One region of the Anaerobacillus sp. 1_MG-2023 genome, then DNA from elsewhere that is predicted to be linked to it. Evidence: riboswitches for the same ligand, from Rfam matches in the RefSeq annotation. Region 1 holds a riboswitch; the other holds the start of a gene.
What was found. Region 1 has a riboswitch for FMN ahead of Q4550_RS11815 (ECF transporter S component). Riboswitches for the same ligand answer to the same signal wherever they lie in the genome.
Positions count from the first base shown of each region.

Region 2: linked by a shared signal. The riboswitch ahead of ribD (bifunctional diaminohydroxyphosphoribosylaminopyrimidine deaminase/5-amino-6-(5-phosphoribosylamino)uracil reductase RibD) and the one ahead of Q4550_RS11815 (ECF transporter S component) in region 1 are both predicted to bind FMN.

Region 1 is NZ_JAUORD010000006.1:33,445-36,858, forward strand. Features, by position in the region: gene spoIIP (stage II sporulation protein P) at 1-1,161, opposite strand, end outside; gene Q4550_RS11810 (c-type cytochrome) at 1,394-1,720, shown strand; FMN riboswitch at 1,892-2,029, shown strand; gene Q4550_RS11815 (ECF transporter S component) at 2,174-2,755, shown strand; gene Q4550_RS11820 (amidase family protein) at 2,898-3,414, shown strand, end outside.
Region 2 is NZ_JAUORD010000002.1:313,814-317,227, reverse strand. Features, by position in the region: gene Q4550_RS05415 (bifunctional 3,4-dihydroxy-2-butanone-4-phosphate synthase/GTP cyclohydrolase II) at 1-182, opposite strand, end outside; gene ribE (riboflavin synthase) at 209-865, opposite strand; gene ribD (bifunctional diaminohydroxyphosphoribosylaminopyrimidine deaminase/5-amino-6-(5-phosphoribosylamino)uracil reductase RibD) at 865-1,947, opposite strand; FMN riboswitch at 2,090-2,235, opposite strand; gene Q4550_RS05400 (peptidylprolyl isomerase) at 2,258-2,695, opposite strand; gene lysA (diaminopimelate decarboxylase) at 2,788-3,414, opposite strand, start outside.

The DNA.
Region 1 (3,414 bases):
TTTTTGGGTATTCCAGTAGTGTTCACTAATGACATCCGCAATCGCTTTAACTGTTCGACTCAGCTGTTCGAGGTTATTATCTACGCCTCCTATTTCAATTAACATAGCATTAGGAGATATGTCCTGGTTGTAGATACCGTCTACCCCTTGACCTTTTTTCCCAATAACTCCCCTGCTGAGCCCAGGATACTTGGTCTTCAATTTTTCATGTAACTCTTTTGCAAGTGCTAAGTTTTTCTCGTAATTTGGATTCTCTTCTCCAATAACAAAGACCGTACGAGCATATTCCTCATTGTTAATTGTCACTGTCGTATCTTTTTCTCTTAAAGAGTCTCGATGAATATCAATAAACAAATTAAAATCATCATTTCCTGCCACAGCCGATTGTACGATTGTTCTAGACACATCATATGCTTTACCGTGTTCCCAACCTTTTTCATTTAAAAGCACGCCTATATTTGAGTCATCTACTTTTGCTCCAATCCCTCTCTCAGCCAGCTCTTCTCCAAGCAGCTTACCAACTAACGTAATGTTCGTTTTTCCATCATTTGCAAGATTAGCATTTTTGTTGCCTTCAAGTCCTAGTAACGGCAGGTATGATTCATAACTATGAGAGTGATAAATAAAAGCTACTTTTCGACCATTTGTTGTTTGAAGAGGAGGTGTTACTTGATCCTTGGAATCATTTATCTGTAATTTTTCAGTTGGAACTTCACGTTCTTTTAACAATTCATCTAATGCAGGAGTTGATTCAATAGGGAGATTGGTGAAATTCGTCCCTTCACCAGCTACGTGGATTTTAGCATCATATAAAGCAAACCCTGGTAGCTCCCCACCCAAAAGACTACGTATATCCCCGGGTTTCACACTCGTAATAAACTGAAAGGCAACTAAGGACAGCGCTGGCGGCTCACTTTCCTCTGGTAGTACTTGTGTCAAGTAATGGTTTTCCGTCCCCATTCCATAAACGAGAGCTTCAGTCGAGAAACTTGTAATCCAATCATGTAACACAGAAGAGGAGAGTTGATACTTCGTTTCTGATGAGGAAATCATACCTGCCACAATAAATAATAAAATAAGACCAACAATAGTAAAAAATGAAACCAACCTAATTTTATTATTGCTTGTACTACTAAAAAGACTTTGTGAGCTACTTTTCATTTTTTTCCCTCCCACTCCTTAAACGTCATACTCTATGTCTATGAATTCGCACCCCAAAATAGAAGATTTTTTCACTAGTGATCATAGAAACGCATACATAATTCAGGAAGAAATAAGCAAAATATATTTGATAATTGAATGTTTGAAAAGTATGATAAAGATGAGGATACAGGAGGTGAACAGAATGGGAAAATCATCCGCATATATTACTGCAATAATTTTGTTCCTAGTTATGGTTGTAGGCTTTACATACTGGCTTTCCACAACCGAAGAACATGCTGGTGGAAATGAAGCCGGCCATAGTGAACAGTCTGAAGAAGGCGGTGGAGATTCAGCTGGAGGAGAAGCCGAGAAAATCTTCTCTCAAAACTGTGCGTCATGTCATGGGGAAAACCTTGGAGGCGGTGCTGGTCCTGCTCTTGAAGCAGTAGGTGGCAAGTATTCAAAAGATGAAATTCTAGAAATAATCAAGAATGGTAAAGGCGGCGGTATGCCCGCTGGTGTCATTCAAGGTGAAGACGCTGAAAAAGTAGCAACGTGGCTCTCTGAGAAAAAATAATAGCGCTTTATTTTAAGCTCTCCCTCTTCAAAGAAGGAGAGCTTTTAAGTTTTTGACTGTGCTAGTTCCCCTCAAAAAAGAAAGCGTTATCATGAAATAGCATATGTTCAAGATGTTTTCATTGAGCTATCGCTACTTTCCCTGTATAATGAACTTGTAAATATTATAACGAACTATCTTCGGGGCAGGGTGTAATTCCCGACCGGCGGTGAAGGATAAGTAATTCCTCAAGCCCGCGAGCCTGTAATTTGGGCAGGATCTGGTGTGATTCCAGAGCCGACAGTATAGTCTGGATGGGAGAAGATGGTGGAGTAGTAAGCTTTCTTTGAATTATAACAGAAGCTTGCTTATTTCCCCATGCCGTAACCATGAGCCCCATACTCATGGTTTTTTGTGTGCACTGGGGCCACATCTCCTTTTTCGGTGGTTCGAAAAAAAGGGAGCAATGTCAAAATGAAAAGTGTTTCAAAAACGCAACGTATGATTGTCGTTGCGATGTTCAGCAGTATTTCTTACTTGTTAATGCTTTTAGATTTTCCACTGCCTGGATTTCCTGTTTTTCTACAAATAGACTTCAGTGAAATTCCAGCACTATTTGTTGCCATTCTGTATGGTCCAGTTGCAGGGATACTTGTAGAAGCGATTAAGAATTTCATTCATTTTGGAATTCAAGGAAGCTTCACCGGAGTACCAATTGGTCAAATATCAAACTTCATTGCAGGAGTTTTCTTGATCGTACCAACTTCTTTAATCTTCCGTAAATTTAATCAAACTCAGAAGGGATTAGCACTGGGATTGACGCTCGGAACGATTTTAATGTCGGCAGTGATGGGACTGTTGAACTATTTAATTATTCTTCCAGCATATACGTGGTTTATGGGCTTTGAAGAAATGTCTTCATCAGCTCGTCAGGCTCTCGTATTAACAGGAATTACACCATTCAACCTTGTAAAAGGCGCTATTATAGCAAGTATATTCGTTGCCTTTTTTATAAAATTAAAACCTTGGTTTGCTCGTCAAACGAGAGTTGCTTAAATATCAAAACCCGAATCTTACAATAAGATTCGGTTTTTTTATATGAATAGAAAACGAACGCTTAAGAACTGACTATTGTAAAAGGATTTTACCAATTTTTGTTGAAACAGTTACAAAAAGGTTTTTTATGGGGGGATACTATATGCTGTCATTAGAATGGTTAGAAAAATCAACAATCCTTGATCTTCAGCATGCAATGTTAGAAGACAAGCTTACTTCTCTGCAGCTCGTACAGTTCTATCTTGAACAAATCGCAAATTATAATCCACGAGTAAACGCTATACTAGAAATCAATCCTGACGCCCTTTTCATTGCAGACTCCCTTGATCGTGAACGCATACAAAATGGACCTAGAAGTTCATTACACGGAATCCCAATCCTGCTCAAAGATAACATCAACACCGATGACCACATGCATACAAGTGCAGGTTCTATGGCATTAGCTTCTTCTTATGGTAAAAATGACGCTTTTCTAGTAAAAAATCTTCGTCAGGCTGGTGCTGTGATTCTCGGGAAAACCAATATGACCGAATGGGCTAATTTCATGAGTGAAACAATGCCTAATGGATTTAGTTCAAGAGGCGGTCAAGTCTTTAACCCCTATGGGCCTGGAACACTTGACGTCGGAGGATCGAGCTCTGGTTCTGCTGTAGCTGTTG
Region 2 (3,414 bases), on a different contig from region 1:
TCCGTAATCGGCGTGCAAACAAGGCCTCTTCCTTTTGTAATCATGAAATTGATTGTTTCAGGTGTGACTTTATCGGCTAAAGCGATAAAATCCCCTTCATTCTCCCTGTCTTCATCATCACAAACGATCACCACCTGGCCTTGCATTAAATCATAAATCGCTTCTTCTATTGTATGGAACATATACGATGACCCTCCTGATAGTACCATTATTTAAATCCATGATCTTCAAAAAACTGACTCCCGAGTGAAGCAGTAGGTTCGGGTTTTGAACCGCTTCTTTGCTCCAAGTACTTCATAATGTATTTACCAAGCATATCGCATTCTATATTCACTGTATCTCCCACTCTTTTTCTCCCAAGCACCGTCTCCTCTACGGTATGGGGGATAAGAGATATAGTAAGAGAGTGCTCCCCTATTCCAAAGACCGTAAGACTAGTACCATCAACAGAAACTGAGCCTTTTTCAACAAAGTAAATTAAAAGGTTTCGCGGAATCGAGATGTCATAATAAACAGCATTATCAATTTGTTCTACACGAGTAATTTTCCCCACACCATCAACATGTCCAGAAACAAAATGACCACCAAAGCGTCCATTTGCAGACATAGCTCTCTCCAGATTCACCGATGAGTTTGGTCCTAGCTGACGAAGACTGCTTGCACGAAATGTTTCAGGCATAATATCTACGGTAAAAGAAGAGTCTGTATACGTCGTAACAGTTAAGCACACGCCGTTTATCGAAATGCTATCTCCTAAATGAACGTCTTTTAAAATAGTCGACGCTGCAATTTGCATTGCAATGGATTCTCCTGATTGTTGAACACTTTCAACTCTTCCAATTTCTTCTACAATACCTGTAAACATTAAGAAAGCCTCCTTGATGAAATAATTCGAATATCATTTCCAATTTGTTCTACGCTATCCACTTGTAAATCGATCGCTTCATTCATCGTTTGAAAACCTGTACCCCCGAAAGCCGTAGGAGATTGACTCCCACCAATAAGCTTCGGCGCAATGTATGTAATAACTTGTTGAAAAGATCGTGATTCAAGAAAGCTACCGTGTATTTCTGAACCACCTTCAACAAATACTGATGTAATTTCTCGTTCCCCTAAAAGGTCAAGAACTTTATCTATTGGGAGCAGTGGATCTATGACATCGATGATTTGAACATGTTTTGGGAAGGTTCGCTTATTTTTTAGCGCAGCTCGTTTTGTTGTAATGATCCATGTTTCTGCATTCTCATCACTTATTACTTTAGCGTCAGAAGGCATCTTCAATTGACGATCTAACACGATTCTAATCGGCGATAGGCCTTCACCGTAACGAGTCGTTAGTGATGGGTCATCAGAGAGGACCGTTCCAATACCTACAAGAATGGCATCATGTTGATGACGGAAGGCATGAACATCTTTTCTCGAGTCTTCCCCCGTAATCCATTTACTATCACCTGAATGAGTTGCTATTTTGCCATCAAGCGTTGTAGCAGCTTTCAACGTTACAAATGGTCTTTTCTGTGTAATGTAATGGAAAAACATCCGGTTTAGCTGTAAGGCTTCTTCTTCCATAAGCCCAATATGAACAGCTATGCCTGCTTTCTTTAGTTTAGTTACACCATTTCCTGCGACCAGGGGATTCGGATCTTGACTTGCAATAAATACCTCTTTGACACCCGCTTGAATTAAAGCATCAGCACAAGGAGGCGTCTTTCCATGATGACTACATGGCTCCAGTGTCACATAGGCAGTACTCCCACTTGCTTGATTGCCCGCCATCTTGAGTGCTTGAATTTCGGCATGGCCTTCTCCAGCCCTTAAATGAGCTCCCATCCCCACGATACGCCCACTATTAACAATAACGGCTCCTACGGAGGGATTCGGACGCGTTTGACCTAACGTACTTCTAGCCATATCGATCGCTGTTTTCATAAAATCCGTATGATTCATCGTATTTACTCCTGTTCCACTCTCCATTATTGGTTGAGAAGGAGAACAAAAAAAGCCTCCCAAAACACAGCTGTCCTGGGAGGCAAAAGCATATGCCAAATAAGCCTTTTGAATCTATGATTCAAAAGGAAATTGGTCACTTTTATTCCTTCTCCCATCCAGACTATACTGTCGGTTCTGGTTTCTCACCAGATCCACCGTTTGCTTACGCAACCGGGTCACGGACTTAGCTAGCATAAGCTAGTCATCACCGCCGGTTGGGATTTTCACCCGACCCCGAAGGAAAGTATTAAGTTTTTAAGAGTCTGATCTATTCTTCGTCCCAGACTTTTACTTCTTTCATTACGTCACCCTGTTTAACGCGAAGAACCGTATCCATTCCTTCTGTTACTTGACCAAAAACGGTATGAACGCCGTCTAGGTGAGGCTGAGGTTCATGAACTAGGAAAAACTGACTGCCGCCCGTGTTTTTACCAGCATGTGCCATAGACAATGAGCCTGCTACGTGTTTATGAGGGTTACCTTCTGTTTCACAGTCAATTGTATATCCTGGTCCACCCATTCCAGAACCTGTAGGATCTCCGCCTTGAGCAACAAAACCTGGGATTACGCGGTGGAAGTTCACACCGTTGTAGAAACCTTCATTTGCAAGTTTCTCAAAGTTAGCAACAGTGTTAGGTGCTGCTTCTGGATAAAATTCAATTTCAATAACTTCTCCATTTTCAAATGCAATTGTTCCTTTTTTCATAAATAAATCCTCCTGCACTAACAATTTTCTTAAAAGCTCTTTCATTATAGCACAGACTGAAGCTGTTCCATATCATTTATGCTTTTCAACTATTATTTTGATATAATCGCTTGTTTTAATGGCAAATCATGTCGAACTAAATCCTCGTATGACTCTCTCTCAACAACAAGGTTTGCCTCACCATTTTCAACAAAAACTACAGCCGGTCTTGGTAATCTATTGTAGTTATTTGCCATGGAATAACCATATGCCCCCGTTGAAAAAACAGCCATTGTATCGCCAGCAATCGCTCGCTGTAACTGGCAATCCCAAATTAACATATCACCTGATTCACAGCACTTTCCTGCTACAGAGTATAGGTGATCTTTTGCTTCATTCATTCGATTTGCTATTGTGGCTTCATATTTTGCCTGATAGAGAGCAGGGCGTAAATTATCCGTCATCCCTCCATCTACAGCGAGGTAATGTCTCAACTCTGGAACATTTTTGTGTGAACCAACCGTATATAACGTTAGTCCAGCTTCTCCTACTAGTGAACGCCCAGGTTCAATCCAGATCTCAGGCATGTTCATTTGCCCTGTTACCTGATTTCTGATTGTTTCAATCATAGCTTCAATGTAGTTCCCTACTGGTAGTGGGTGATCTTCGCTCGTATATCGGATTCCAAATCCTCCACCAAGGTTAAGGACTTCAGGCTCAAAACCATAGGCATCGTACCA